Regions from separate parts of the Pararhizobium qamdonense genome, predicted to be linked through region 1. Evidence: predicted binding sites of a transcription regulator. Region 1 holds the regulator's gene; the other holds the start of a gene.
The links. The regulator PhoB, encoded in region 1, activates phosphate uptake and scavenging genes when phosphate is short. The targets are predictions, from matches to a motif close to TGTCATNNANCTGTCAT.
Positions count from the first base shown of each region.

Region 2: the regulator PhoB is predicted to act here: its motif matches at 6,112-6,128, upstream of pstS (phosphate ABC transporter substrate-binding protein PstS).

Region 1 covers NZ_CP119566.1:4,097,662-4,105,448, reverse strand. The annotation lists gene pstC (phosphate ABC transporter permease subunit PstC) at 1-580, shown strand, start outside; gene pstA (phosphate ABC transporter permease PstA) at 577-1,899, shown strand; gene pstB (phosphate ABC transporter ATP-binding protein PstB) at 1,912-2,727, shown strand; gene phoU (phosphate signaling complex protein PhoU) at 2,805-3,515, shown strand; gene phoB (phosphate regulon transcriptional regulator PhoB) at 3,623-4,306, shown strand; gene PYR65_RS20085 (VOC family protein) at 4,288-4,674, opposite strand; gene PYR65_RS20080 (GcrA family cell cycle regulator) at 4,689-5,222, opposite strand; gene PYR65_RS20075 (aspartate aminotransferase family protein) at 5,656-6,855, shown strand; gene argF (ornithine carbamoyltransferase) at 6,902-7,787, shown strand, end outside.
Region 2 covers NZ_CP119567.1:38,926-46,712, reverse strand. The annotation lists gene PYR65_RS21505 (beta-glucosidase family protein) at 1-1,629, shown strand, start outside; gene PYR65_RS21500 (magnesium and cobalt transport protein CorA) at 1,893-2,858, shown strand; gene PYR65_RS21495 (Na/Pi cotransporter family protein) at 3,022-4,755, opposite strand; gene pstS (phosphate ABC transporter substrate-binding protein PstS) at 4,882-5,973, opposite strand; gene PYR65_RS21485 (hypothetical protein) at 6,224-6,541, shown strand; gene PYR65_RS21480 (alpha/beta fold hydrolase) at 6,672-7,301, opposite strand; gene PYR65_RS21475 (protein-S-isoprenylcysteine O-methyltransferase) at 7,306-7,787, opposite strand, start outside.

The DNA.
Region 1 (7,787 bases):
CGCCGGCATTCCGACCATCGTCTACGGCTTCTTCGCGCTGGTGACGGTCGGGCCTTTCCTGCGTGATATCTCGGCGCAGCTGAATGGGCTGGTGACGGGAAACTACGTCAACTTCATCCAGGCGCAGAGCGTTCTCACCGCCGGTCTCGTCATGGGCATCATGCTGATCCCGTTCGTCTCCTCCCTGTCGGACGATATCATCACGCAGGTGCCGCGTTCGCTGCGCGACGGCTCGCTCGGTCTTGGCGCCACCCGCTCCGAAACCATCAAGCGCGTCATCCTGCCGGCAGCACTTCCCGGCATCGTCGGTGCTCTGCTTCTGACGGCTTCGCGTGCTGTCGGTGAGACCATGATCGTGGTGCTGGCTGCCGGTGTTGCCGCCCGCATGCAGCTCAACCCGTTCGAGGCGATGACCACGGTCACCGTCAAGATCGTCAATCAGCTGACGGGCGACCTCGAGTTCAACTCGCCTCAGACATTGGTGGCGTTTGCTCTCGGCATCACGCTGTTTGCCATCACGCTCTGCCTCAACATCTATGCACTCTACATCGTGCGCAAGTATCGGGAACAGTACGAATGACCGACATGACATCCTCCGTACAGTCCACCTTCGTGCGCCCGGCGCAGACAAGACGCGATATCGGCATCAAGAAGCGCTACGCGTCCGAACGCCGCTTCAAGGCTTACGGCCTGACGGCAATCCTGATCGGCCTGTTCTTCCTCTTCGTTCTGTTGTGGACCGTCGTCTCCAAGGGCTACACGGCCTTCCAGCAGACGGCGATCACCCTGCCGATCGAGTTTTCGGAACAGATCATCGATCCGAAGAACGAGCGTGGCGCCAATCCGTCCAAGCTGATGACGGCGAACTATCCTTTTCTGGTGCGTGACGCGCTGATCAAGGCACTTGGCATCGATCCTGCCAACAGGCCGCTCGTCAAGCAGGCAACGGACATGGTTTCGGCCAGTGCCCGCACGCAACTGCGCGATCTGGTGGTTGCCAATCCGGCCATCATCGGCACGACCGCCAATGTCTCTCTGCTCGCAGAAGGCAATATCGACAGCGCCAACAAGGGCCAGATCGACCTGACCGTTGCCGAAGCCAACCGCAAGGTGAAGGATCAGCAGCTCGAATGGATGAAAAAGCTGACCGAAACCGGCGCAATGGCCAAGCAGTTCAACACCGGCCTGTTCACCTATGGTGCCTCCAGCCGTCCTGAAGCCGCCGGTATTGGCGTCGCCGCACTCGGCTCGCTGTACATGATGCTGATCGTCCTGGCGCTTGCCCTTCCGATCGGCGTTGCGGCATCGATCTATCTGGAGGAGTTTGCGCCGAAGAACCGGCTGACCGATCTGATCGAGGTCAATATCAACAACCTCGCGGCGGTTCCCTCCATCGTCTATGGTCTGCTCGGCCTGTCGATCTTCATCAACTTCGCCGGCATGCCCCGTTCGGCCGCCGTCGTCGGTGGCCTGGTGCTGACATTGATGACGCTTCCTACGATCATCATCGCCACCCGCGCAGCCTTGAAGGCGGTGCCGCCGTCGATCCGCTCGGCAGCTTTGGGTCTTGGCGCGTCGAAGATGCAGACCATCTTCCACCATGTCCTGCCGCTCGCCATGCCAGGCGTGCTCACGGGCACCATCATCGGCCTGGCGCATGCGCTCGGCGAAACCGCGCCGCTTCTTTTGATCGGCATGGTGGCCTTCGTGGTCGATTATCCGGGCTCGCCGATGGACCCGTCCACTGCTCTGCCGGTCCAGATCTATATGTGGGCCAACGAAGCCGAACGTGCATTTGTCGAACGGACTTCGGGTGCGATCATGATCCTCTTGATCTTCCTCGTCGTCATGAACCTGGGCGCAATCCTGTTGCGGCGTCGCTTTGAGCGGCGCTGGTAGTGAGGTAGAAACATGAACATGATGTCAGAAGCAGCAGTTGAAAAGGCGCTGGACCAGAAAATGAACACTGTTCCCTTCAAGATGATCGGAAAGGACGTTTCGGTATATTATGGCGAAAAGCGTGCGCTTTTCGATGTGAACCTCAACGTCCGTGAAAACACCGTCACCGCGCTGATCGGCCCGTCCGGATGCGGCAAGTCGACGTTCCTGCGCACACTCAACCGCATGAACGACACGATCGACAGCTGCCGCGTCACCGGCAAGATCACCCTCGACGACGGTGATATCTACGACCCGAGCATCGACGTCGTCGAACTGCGCGCCCGCGTCGGCATGGTTTTCCAGAAGCCGAACCCGTTCCCGAAGTCGATCTACGAGAACGTCACCTACGGTCCGAAGATCCACGGTCTCGCCCGCACCAAGGCCGAGCTTGACCAGATCGTCGAGTCGAGCCTTCAAAAGGCTGGTCTCTGGAACGAGGTGAAGGACCGCCTGCACGAATCCGGCACCGGCCTGTCCGGTGGTCAGCAGCAGCGCCTGTGCATTGCCCGCGCCGTTGCCGTCAGCCCGGAAGTCATCCTGATGGACGAACCCTGTTCGGCGCTGGATCCGATCGCGACTGCCAAGGTCGAGGAACTGATCCACGAACTGCGCACGAACTATACGATCGTCATCGTCACGCACTCGATGCAGCAGGCCGCCCGCGTCTCGCAGCGCACCGCCATGTTCCATCTCGGCAATCTCGTCGAGGAAAACGACACCGACAAGATGTTCACCAATCCGGACGACCAGCGGACCCAAGACTACATCATGGGCCGCTTCGGCTGAGGACGCTTTCGCCACCCTGTCATGAGGGCAGGGTGGTGGTCTTCCAACCCGGATTGTGATCGCAAGGAAAAACAATCATGTCTACGCACATTGCTTCCGTCTATGACGAAGATCTGAAGTACCTGACCCGGCGCATCTCCGAGATGGGCGGCCTGGCCGAACAGATGGTGGCCGAATCCGTGCGCGCCCTGGTCAATTCCGACCTGGCGCTCGCCCAGAAGGTCATCTCCGACGATGCCATTCTCGACGAGGCCGAGCGCCAGATCGGCGAGAAGGCGATCGTCACCATTGCCAAACGCCAGCCGATGGCGGCGGACCTGCGCGAAATCATGGGATCGATCCGCATCGCGGCCGATCTGGAGCGCGTCGGCGATCTCGGCAAGAACAACGCCAAGCGCGTCATCGCCGTTGCCCATGCCAGCCTGCCCCGGCAGCTGGCGCGCGGCCTGGAGCATCTGGCCGAGCTCGCGCTCGTTCAGCTCAAGGAAGTGCTCGATGTCTACGCTTCGCGCTCGCCGGAAAAGGCCAACAGCATCCGCGAACGCGACAATGAGATCGATGCGATCTATACCTCGCTGTTCCGCGAACTCCTGACGTACATGATGGAAGACCCGCGCAACATCACGCCCTGCACGCATCTCCTGTTCTGCGCCAAGAACATCGAGCGTATCGGCGACCACGCCACCAATATCGCCGAAACCATCTACTACATGGCGACTGGCGCACAGCCGGTTGGCGAGCGTCCGAAGGACGATACGGCCAATACGGTTGGCGCAATCGGCAATTGATGCCCACAGTAAAGTAAGTGAAATCTTACGGATAAATGCGCGAGCGGCCGCTGGAGCCGCTCGGCAAGCCTTCGGCCAGCCGGCCGGGCGCCAAGGAGCAGAACTGAATGTTGCCAAGAATTGCTGTTGTTGAAGACGAAGAGGCGCTCAGCGTCCTCCTCCGATACAATCTCGAGGCCGAAGGGTTCGAAGTCGATACGATCAATCGTGGCGACGAGGCGGAAATGCGCCTGCAGGAACGTCTTCCCGATCTCCTCATCCTCGACTGGATGCTGCCGGGCGTTTCCGGCATCGAACTGTGCCGCCGGCTGCGCCAGCGCCCGGAAACCGAACGCCTGCCGATCATCATGCTGACGGCACGCGGCGAAGAGAGCGAGCGCGTGCGCGGTCTGGCCACCGGCGCCGATGATTATGTGGTCAAGCCGTTCTCGACGCCGGAACTGATGGCACGGGTCAAGGCGATGCTGCGCCGGGCAAAGCCCGAAGTGCTGTCAACGCTGCTGAAATGCGGCGATATCGAACTCGATCGCGAAACCCACCGCGTCCACCGCAAGACCCGCGAGGTCCGCCTGGGCCCGACGGAGTTTCGCCTGCTGGAATTCTTCATGGCCTCGCCAGGCCGCGTCTTTTCGCGCTCGCAACTTCTGGACGGTGTCTGGGGTCATGACATCTATGTCGATGAGCGCACGGTCGACGTGCATGTCGGCCGCCTGCGCAAGGCGCTGAACTTTTCCAACATGCAGGACGTGATCCGCACGGTGCGCGGTGCTGGCTATTCGCTGGAAAGCTGATCGAGCGGTTCGCCAATTTCAATGGCGTGACCATCCGGATCGTAAAAGCGGAATACCCTCTGTCCCCAGGGCTGGGTCTCGATGGGATGGATGAGGATTACATGACCGGCGATGCGGGCAAACAGCGCATCCAAAGGATCATGTTCGAAATAGAGCAGGACATTTTGACGGCCATAGGCCCCGGAACTGACTGACGGATGTCCCCAAACCGTCGTTTCCAGGGATTTGCCCTCATGGATGGCAAATCCCGTTTCAAACAGGACGAAATCGCCGAAATCCTGCTTGATCGCCAGTCCCAGCTTCTCGCCATAGAAGGCTTTCGAGATGCTGATATCCCGCACGAACGGGATGGGATTGACGAAGCGCAAGGCAGGTTCCGCCCTTAGCGAGCCCGGCGGCGCTCGCCGGAGGGCTGGTAGGCCAGCTTGGCGTGGAATGTGCAGTATGGGGATGTGTCCGGGGAATCGTTGCCGCAGAAGTGGAACTCTTCCTTCATCGGGTCGCCGATCGGCCATTTGCAGGTGCGGTCGGTCAGCTGCGTCAGCACCAGGCGGCGCGACATCGGAACAACGACATTGTTGCCGGCGGGCGCTGTTTCCTGATCCTCGATCGCGTCGATCTCGACCTCTTCCTTCATGACGGTCGCGCCGGTGGTGCGGGTCACGGTGCGGGTGGCTGTCATGCGTGCTGCGGTAAAGCTCGGTGCGCGTGGTGCAGCGGTCGGGGCAGGGCGTTTGGCCCGTGCGGTTGCCGTGCTGCCGCCGGCCTTGGCGCGGCCCGGCAAGCAGAGACGGTGAACCTTGCCGATGACGGCGTTGCGGCTGACGCCGCCGAGTTGTGCAGCGATCTGGCTCGCGCTCAAACCCTCGGACCACAATTTCTTGAGTTTTTCGACCCGCTCGTCAGTCCAATTCATGGTCTTGTCTCCATTCCCAGCGTTGGTGATGGTCGAATCCTTCACCGGGCCCTGGATGTAATCCAAGGCTGAAACGCGATAACACTTTTGGTGACTAGGTCCGCCGCATGCGTTCTAGTAGTTGTTTCTTAACGTAGAGCCCGGGGGACTCCCTGACAAGAGTCAGGGGAATCCCGCCGAATCGATTTCTGAGTTTTCCCCAACTTGCTTGCGATGCGTGGCATTTTTGCAAGTGTATCCGGCTAAAAAAATCACATCCTCTGTATCAACGGGAATTGCCGGAAATCATGGGCTTTTGTTGACATTGCACTGCGAAATGAAGATAGTGCGCTGGCCGCCGCAAGGCGGCATTTTGATTTTTTACCGGCTGGTCACAGCCCTGTTGACGACGCCGATTATACAATTGCCGTGATGGTTTGAGGAGACATGCGCCATGGCCGATGCCACGCCGCTTTATGACACGTATGCACGCGCACCCTTGCGGTTCGAGCGCGGCGAAGGCGTCTGGCTGATTGCCGAGGATGGCACCCGTTATCTCGATTTTGCCGCCGGTGTCGCAGTCAATTCGCTCGGTCATGCGCATCCGCATCTTGTCTCCGCCCTGAAGGCGCAGGCTGACAAGGTCTGGCACCTGTCGAACCTTTATGAAGTGCCCGGCCAGGAAAGCCTCAGCCGCCGCCTGACGGAAGCAACGTTCGCCGACAAGGTGTTCTTCACCAATTCGGGTGCCGAAGCGCTGGAATGCGCCATCAAGACGGCACGGCGCTATCATTTCTCCAAGGGTCAGCCGGAAAAATTCCACATCATCACCTTTGAGGGCGCCTTTCACGGCCGCACGCTGGCGACCATCGCCGCCGGTGGTCAGGCGAAATATCTGGAAGGCTTCGGCCCGAAGGCACCGGGCTTCTATCAGGTGCCGTTCGACGATATGCCGGCGCTGAAGGCTGCCATCAGCGAAGAGACCGCCGCGATCCTGATCGAGCCGATCCAGGGTGAAGGCGGTATCCGCACGGTGCCGAAGGAATTCCTGCAGGAGCTGCGTTCGCTTTGCGACGAATATGGCCTGCTGCTCATTTTCGACGAAGTCCAGTCCGGCGTCGGCCGCACCGGCAAGCTGTTTGCCCATGAATGGTCGGGCATCACGCCGGATATCATGGCGGTTGCCAAGGGCATTGGCGGCGGGTTTCCGCTCGGCGCTTGCCTTGCGACCGAAGAGGCCGCCTCCGGCATGGTCGCCGGAACCCACGGCTCGACCTATGGCGGCAATCCGCTGGCCATGGCCGTCGGCAATGCCGTTCTCGACGTCATTCTTGCGGATGATTTCCTGCAGCATGTCCGCGATGTCTCGCTGGTCTTCCGCCAGGGTCTTGCCTCGCTTGCCGATCGGTTCCCCGATGTCATCGAGGAAATCCGCGGCGAAGGCCTGATGCTCGGCATCAAGGCCAAGGTTCCGTCCGCCGATCTGTTAAAGGCCATCCGTGCGGAAAGACTGCTGGCAGTGCCTGCGGGCGAAAATGTCATCCGCCTGCTGCCGCCCTTGGTGACGACGGCCGATGAAGCCCGTGAAGGCCTGGCGCGGCTTGAACGCGCGGCCGAACAGCTGACAGCGGAGCGACGACAGGCATCGGCCTGAACGACGCTTCACTGACACGCTGAAAAAACACAGGACTTTGAATAGAATGGCCGGTACCAGACATTTTCTCGATCTTTCTGCCATGACGACAACCGACTTGAGGTCGATCATCGAGGACGCCCGCGTCCGCAAGGCCGACACCAAGGCTGGCACAGCTGAAAAGCCGCTGGCCGGCAAGATGCTGGCGATGATCTTCGAAAAGCCCTCGACCCGCACGCGCGTCTCCTTCGATGTCGGCATGCGCCAGCTCGGCGGCGAGACGCTGTTCCTTTCCGGCACCGAAATGCAGCTCGGCCGCGCCGAAACCATCGGCGATACCGCCAAGGTCCTGTCGCGCTATGTCGATGCGATCATGATCCGCACCACCGATCACAATCGCCTGCTGGAGCTGGCCGAACATGCCACTGTGCCCGTGATCAATGGCCTGACGGATGCAACGCATCCCTGCCAGATCATGGCCGATATCATGACCTTTGAGGAACATGCGGGTCCCGTGAAGGGCAAGACCATTGCCTGGACCGGCGACGGCAACAATGTGCTGCATTCCTTCATCGAAGGTTCGGCCCGCTTCGGTTACCGCATGAATATGGCGGTGCCACTCGGCTCCGAGCCGGACGACAAGATCCTCAACTGGGCCCGCAACAATGGCGGCGAGATCAAGCTCTATCATGATGCCGATCAGGCCGTGGACGGCGCCCATTGCGTTGTCACCGATACCTGGGTGTCGATGAACCAGGAACACCGCGCCCGCGGCCACAACGTCTTCCAGCCGTTCCAGGTGAACGCCGCGCTGATGGCCAAGGCCGACAAGGATGCGCTGTTCATGCATTGCCTGCCCGCCCATCGCGGCGAGGAAGTCACGGACGACGTCATCGACGGCCAGCAGTCGGTGGTGTTCGACGAGGCCGAGAACCGCTTGCATGCGCAAAAGT
Region 2 (7,787 bases), on a different replicon from region 1:
TTGACGACGGTGCTGCGCGAGGAATGGGGCTATGACGGGCTCGTTCTCTCCGACTGGCATGCGATCAAGGACAGGCCGGCTTCGCTCACAGCGGGAACTGATCTGGACATGCCGGAAAGCAAACCGCGCAAGGCGCAGCTTCTTGCTGCAATTGAAACCGGCAAAGTCGACCGGGAAACAGTTGACGCAGCCTGCGTGCGGGTGCTCGAGCTGGTCCAGCGCTGCAAAGCGAACGAGAGGCCGGGCATTCCGGTTGATCTCGAAGATCACCACACGCTCGCCCGCGAGATTGCAGCAGAATCGATCGTTCTGCTGCGCAACGAAAACGCGGCTTTGCCGTTTGACGCGACCGCGTCACCCCAAATCCTGGTCGTGGGAAATGGAGCAATCGCACCGGTCATCCAGGGCTCCGGCTCGGCGACCACCAATCCTTACCGGGTCGATATTCCCTTCGAGCAGATTTGCAAAAGAGCGGGCGAACACTGCACCATCCGTTACATGCCGTTTGACGTTGACGACGCGACAGCGATAGCATCCGCCATCAATACAGTTTTGCATGCGTCTGAAGACAGCGATGCCGTCCTGATCTTCAGCGAAAACGCCAAGAGCCGCAACGGCGAAGGCAATGATCGCGATACGCTGAAACTGTTGAGAGGCCATGATGACCTCATCAGCGCCTTAGCAGCTGCCGGCCGGCGCGTTATCGTCGTGCTGTCGATACCGGATACGGTGGAGATGCCCTGGCTTGATGAAGTGGATGCGGTTCTCGTTTGCTTTTTCCCCGGACAAGGCGGTGGCGAGGCCATCGCCGGCGTTCTTTTCGGCGACCAGAACCCGTGCGGCAAACTGTCGGCCAGCATGCCCGTCCGCATCGAGGATATCCCCGGCTGGCACACCTATCCCGGCGACCACGGGCGCCACGTCTATAGCGAAGGCATTTTCGTCGGATACCGCTACTACGACCTGAAGGCCATCACACCGGCTTTCCCCTTCGGACACGGCCTGAGCTACACCGAGTTTTCCTATGAAACCATGTCTCTCGACAAGGAAGTGATCACACCCGGCGGGAGTTGCACCGTCACCGTCACCATTCGCAATACCGGGAAGGTTGCCGGCAAGGAAATTGTTCAGCTCTACATACAGCCCGTCGAGCCGGGACTGAAACGCCCGGTCCGGGAACTGAAGGCGTTTGCCAAGGTGCAACTGGAGCCAGGCGAAGCAAAAACGGTTGAACTCACTCTGCAGCCGCGCGATTTCCAGTATTTCGACGTCGCGCGCGCGCAATGGGTGCTGGATGCAGAGACCTTCATCATCGAGGCCGCTGCATCGTCACGCGATGTGCGCCTGAGCCAAACGATCGCCTGCAAATCCCAAATCTTTCCTCCAGAAAAACTCTCCCCTCAATCCCCCCCGTCACTGGTCTTTGCCCATCCGGAAGCGGAAACGGTTTTGGGAGATTTCCTCAAGTTAAGATTATCGCTTTCTGACGAGGAGGCTGTTGCCATTTTCGACAAGGTGCGCGGGTCATTCCTCAGCTTCTACGATACATTGAGCTGGTTTGTGGGTGATAGCGTCCCGGAAGGTGAAATCGCCATCGTGCTTGAGAGGCTGAACGAGATGCAGGAATAGCCATCGTATCTACCAGCGATCTGTGCACGGCCTGAACGCACAATACCGCCTCATCCTTCCCAGAATCTGCTCCCGTCGCGTACATTCCTTTGACCGTCAATCCCGCCGTGTCGCTGCACGACACGTGCCTTACCGCGCCGCATAGTATTCAACACCCAACAACTGCGCTGCCATAGTCACAAAACAGTCGTGACCTTGCGGGTACACATCGTGAGCCCGACCTTCTCAAGGTTTTTCATGATTATACGAGCCCAGGAGGCTAGATGACCGTCGCCGCATGTTATCTCTATCGTGGCGGGCGGCGGATTGAAGCTGTGCCGTTCGAGGCGGCTTTCGTCCCGGCTATGGACAACGAATTCATCTGGATCGGGCTGCATAAGCCCACGCGGGACGAGCTTCTATTGCTGCAAAGCCGTTTTGGGCTTCACGAACTTTCCATTGCCGACGCGCTCAGTTCGTTGCAGATGCCCAAGCTCAGTGTTTATGACGATCAGCTGTTCGTTATCGCAAAGACGGCGCAGCTTGCGGGTGACAGCATCGCCTATGGCGAAACGGCGATTTTCATCGGCAAGCGTTACATCATCACCGTCCGCAATGGCTCGGAGCGCGGCCATGGCGAATTGCGCCACCGGCTTGAATCGTCGCCTCAAACGCTTTGCCACGGCACGGATTACATTCTACATGCCATTCTCGACTTCATCATCGATGGTTATCTGCCTATCGTGCGCACGATCGAGGATGCCGTTCTCGACATGGAACGCAAAATGCTCGACGCGTTTCTTGATCGCAACCAGATCAAGCGTATTTTCAAGTTGCGCCGGGAGGTCATCCTGTTTCAGCGGGTGCTCGACGCAATGCTCGATCTCTGCGGCAAGCTATACCATCTCGATTTGCCGTCAATCGACAGGGAAGCAAAGCCCTATTTCCGCGATGCGCTTCAGCACATGCATCGCGTCGAAACGATGGTTGCAAGTTTGCGTGATGTGATCACCTCGGTGTTCGAAGCGAGCAACCTGCTCGAGCAGCAAAGACAGGGCACCATCACCCGGCAACTGGCGGCCTGGGCCGCCATTCTCGCCGTTCCAACGGCGATCGCAGGCATTTACGGGATGAATTTCGAAAACATGCCGGAGCTGAAAACGACCTACGGCTATTTTGCCGTTCTCGGGATTATCACCATCATGTGCATCGCCCTTTTCATCCGCTTCAAGCGTGCTCGCTGGATCTGATAGGCTAGGAGAAACAGCTGATTGTGGGGCCGCTGGAAGTTCCCCTGAAGCTGCGTCGATCGGAAGATTGCATTGTCATAGCGGCGGGATCGTCACTCTTCAAAGCAAGACGTGGCATCGTCCGGTCGGACGATGCCACGTTTGGAAATTGACGGGAACAGCCTTACTCGGCGGGTACCGGGGTCAGCCCACCCTCGTTCAGCGGGGGACGGGCCTGTAGCTCCCGTTTCGGGGAAACCCGTGAGAGAACACTCTGCCGGTTGACGGACTTGCGCTCCTCATCGATGCAGCGGATCAGGATTTCCGCCCGTTCGACGGAACCGAGAAGCGCCAGGATCGTCCCGCGTTCTGCAGCGCCTGCATTCGGCCCAAGCGCCAATGTCCGGTCCCGCAGTTCGGTGACGGATGGAAGACTGACATGTCCGGCCGGCATGGACGGGCGAACCACGCCATAGTCCGGCATGATATCCTGCAAGGAAGCGTCGAGTTTGCTCAGCGCCAGGTCAACGATCAAAAAGGCGGGATCGCTGAATTTTTCACGCTTCACGCGCCGGGCGACCTGATGCATCGATTCCGTCAAAGCCGCCGTGAAATCTGCCTCCTCGATCAGGCTGGCGACCAGATCAAGCTGTTCGTAGGGCAGATCCTCTTTCATCAGCAATGCGGTGTAGTCCCGGATGTCACGGCTGAGAATATCGGTTGCGAGATAGTGTTCGCCCGGATCCGATGGCGCCGACTTGGCGGACCGGGCGATATCCAGAAACATCGCGCCGGCTTGCAGATGCCGTGCGGTTTCCTGCTGCACGGCCGGCACAGCGCGTGCAAAATCTCCGGAAAGCTTACGGTCGAGGAATTTCGGCGTCGAATAGTCTTCCGCATCCTCGGCATCGGTGCGGCCGATACGCGACAGGACACGGTCGAAGACGCCGACGAACGGAAACAGCAGCGCAGTGTTGAAGACATTGAAGAAGGTGGAATAGAGACCGACGGCTACAGGAACCAGCGGGAATGTATCCTTGCCTTCGATGACCACCGCGACGCCCGGATCGCCGCCGAACCACTGCATTGCCCAGGCGAGGATATCGATCGAGACGAAAAACAGCGGGACGGTTATGCACACGCCGATGATATTGAAGGACATATGGGCGTAAGCGGCGCGTTTGGCGTTCTTCGACAGATTGATCGAGGCGATCCACGATGTGATCGTGGTACCGAGATCAGCACCCAGCGAGAAGGCAACCGCCGTCGTCCAGTCGAGCACACCAGCCGCACCAAGACCCATGACAATCCCGATGGTCGCGGACGACGAGTGGATCATGGCCGTGACAGCGGCGGCGATCAGCACGCACTTGATCAAGTTATAGTAGGAGTCAGCGGTCAGCGTCGATAAGACGGCCATGACCTCCGGTATGTTGCGCAGCGGGCGCAGACCGCCGGTCATCAGATTGAGGCCGTAGAAGATTAGTGCAAAACCCATGCAGGCCAACGCGATGTTGCGGACGCGTTCGTTCTTGGCAAAGCAATAAACGAGCGAGAAAAGACCGGCGAAAATTAACCCGAGCGGTCCGAGCGGCAAGGCGATCAGGCCGTTGCCCAGCGTCGTGCCGATATTGGCGCCCATGATGACGCTGATGGCCGGCCGCAGGCCGACCACGCCGGCATTGACAAGGCCGACAACCATGACCGTCATGGCGGTCGACGATTGAATGACGCCCGTGATCAACGTTCCGGCAATGACACCCTTGATCGGTGTGCCCGCAGCCTTCGCAAGAAATGCGCGCATCTTGTTGACGGAGAGCGCCTGAATGCCGTTCGACATAAATTCCAGGCCAAGCATGAATATCCCAAGCCCGCCGATGACAGGCACAAGAATATCCTTGAAAATGTCAATGTCCATTACGCCTTAACCCCCTTGGCGCCACGATGGCGCAATTCAAACATTGCCCAAGCCCTGCGTTGCACAGGTCTTGAATGCTTTCCTCATGCGATCGGAATGATCCCGCTGGCCAAGGCCGCGCGCGAACTACTGGCTGGCAGAAACGTCCTCAGCCAGCCAGTATTTGACCACCCGGCTGACCAGTTGCGGCGGTAAAGGCACATAGCCCAGTGCTTCGGCATCGCCACTACCCGCCTCGAAAGCAAGCCGGAAAAAGTCACGCACGCGATGATACCGGTTGGGCTGCTGTCCGGTTACCGGAACAACCGCGAATGTCGCGCCGCTGATCGGATAGGCCCCCTCGCCTGGCTGATCGGTCAGCGACACCGAGAAATCGTTTGCTTCGTCCCATAAGGTGGCGCTGGCCGCCGCCCGGACACCATCCGGGCCGGGCCGCACAAACCGGCCCGCTTTGTTTTGAACTACGGCATAGGGCAGATTTGCACGTTCGACCTGGCCGAAATCGGCATAGGCAATCGCCCCCTTGGTCGCCAGCACCGTGCGCAGGAGGTCCTGCGTTCCCTCGACACTGGTCCCGGCCGGCCAGGCAATCCGCGTATCGGCGCCGTAAGCCGCTTTCCATTCCGGGCTCGCCGAGGACAGATATTCGGTGAACATAAAGGTCGTGCCTGATCCGTCCTTGCGGCTGACCGGACTGATTTTGAGGTCCGGAAGGTTGATATCCGGATTGACAACCTTGATGGCCGGATCGGCCCAGGACTGGATCTTCCCCAGATAGATATTTGCCAGCAGCGGACCAGTGAGGTTGATGCGGCCCGTTTCGATGCCGTCGAGATTGACAGCAATCGCCACGCTGCCAAGCACGATCGGAAACTGCTGCCGCCCGAGCTTCGAGAGTTCCTCGTGCGAGACGGGTACATCCGTGGCAGCAAAGTCCATCTCAGGCTGGTCAAGGCGCATCAAACCTGCCAGCGAGCCGACGAGTTCGTAATCAACCGTCCAGTCGGGCGAACTAAAGTCGCCATCATCCATCCGCGCTGTCTCGTAGTTCTCTGCCCATTTTGCGATGATGGGCGCCGCGAATGTCGAGCCGGCACCGCGGATGGGCTCCGCCATGACAGGTGGCGCCAACAGCAACGAGCCGGCAGAGATCGCCAGTCTGGCCAAGCCACCAGCCACTGCGCGCGCACCGAACACCTGCTGCAAAAAACGCCCCATCAGCATTCCTCTTCGCAGCCATAAATCTACAGATGGATCAATTCTCGGGACTTTTGGACACTATTTCGCCCGGGACAGTCGCAAAATGTATATTTATGACAATAAGAAATCACAGAGGCCTTATCGTATTTCCGTTCGTTAACATTTTAATGACGATCTATTTAAAACGATGCTTTCACCACGCTCCGGACATTCGAGAAACGCTTCTGCGCCTCAGAACGACCGACCCGCAACACTTTAAGAGCGAAAAATGATCCTGCGGAAAGTGGGCAAGCGGACCGTCGGTGGCGGCGATCGTAGCGATGGCCGGGCGGGCGTCAGCGGCGCGCGTCGCATCGTGCTTCGGCGCGCCGAAGACCTGTCAAACAGGGCCTCGACAATGCGTCCCTGTTTGAAAACGAACGATTTCGCAGATTTGGATCACGGTGATCTCATGCGTGACGAGTGTGATCGTAGCACCGAGGCTGCGTTCGGTATCTTTCATCTGTCGCGTCAACAGTTTGCCAGCGCCTATCCCTCGTCGATCATGTGTGCGGTCGGAAAGCGACCTGACATGCGGTTCGTTTAACGAGGTAAACGCTGGTTATTTCAATCTTGCGCAGACATGCGAAAATTCGTTCCACTGCGGGAGATGTGCGCTTTCGGGTCTCAGCCAGGGACGAACCTGTTGCCGCTCCTAAAACAGGCTGCCCAACTCCCTACCTCACGACCCGAAGAATACCCTTGACCACCTCGTCCTGAAGCGAGGCCTGCTTCTCGACATTGAAATGATTGACGCGCAGGTCGCGCGATAGGTCGCGGTTGTCGAGCTTGCCTTTGAAGCCGGGGCCTTTCGTCAAGATCGCGCCCCAGCTATGGCTGGAGAAATAGAAATTCACGACGCGGGTGACATTGGCTGGCAGGGGGCTGGGGCTCGTTGCTGCAAACGACGCCATGTAATCCACCCGGATACCGCGTTGTTCCAACGCCTGCGCTAATGAGATGATAGCGTTTGCTCCAAGCGAATGTCCGACCAGGATAATGGGCGACGGCCCGAATTTCTGCCGGTCGGCTAGGATTTTGTTAAGGGCTGACCGCCAGGCCATGAAGCCCTCGACATGGGCATCGACGCCCGCCGCCCGTAGCTTTCTGCCAATTTCATCGAGGCCCGTCGAAAAGATATTTGCCAATCCGCGAAAGAGATAGACCTGCGGAGGTCCGCCACGCCTGCGCTTAACCGCCGCAACGGCCGGCTCCACCTGCAAACCGGTGACGGTGACGGCCAGAATTGAGGCCAAAAAGGAGCGGCGGCTGGTTAAGTGTTCAATCGGCGTTAGAGGTTTCTTCATTGCGTTACCAAGGTTTGGGAATGATGCGGCCGGTGTTTCTGGCATATTCGTCGTAGGATGCTCCAAACGCGTCTCGCATCATTGCCTCTTCGTGACGAACGCGGGAGAAATAGAGGATTCCAACTCCCACCAGACCGGCTGCCCCCGCAATGACATTGGGCAAAAGACAAAACTGAGCAGCGGCCCAAAGCCAGAATGACAGATACATCGGATGTCTGACGTAACGGTAAAGACCGTCGGTCACGAGCTTATGTTCGTTGCGGATTTCCAATGTCACCGACCAATTTTTACCAAGCTGCCGGTGACTGGCGTAAAAGAGCCAGAGAAATGCCAGCTCGATCAAAAGCCCCAGCCAGCCAAGCCAAGGTTGAAACGTATAGTCGGCAAACGCCGGAAACCCCGTCGCGACAAAAACGATTGGGACGAGACTGAGCCCAGCGGCGGCGGCGGCCAAAGCCAGGCGATCTCTCAGCGTCTTGGCGCTGC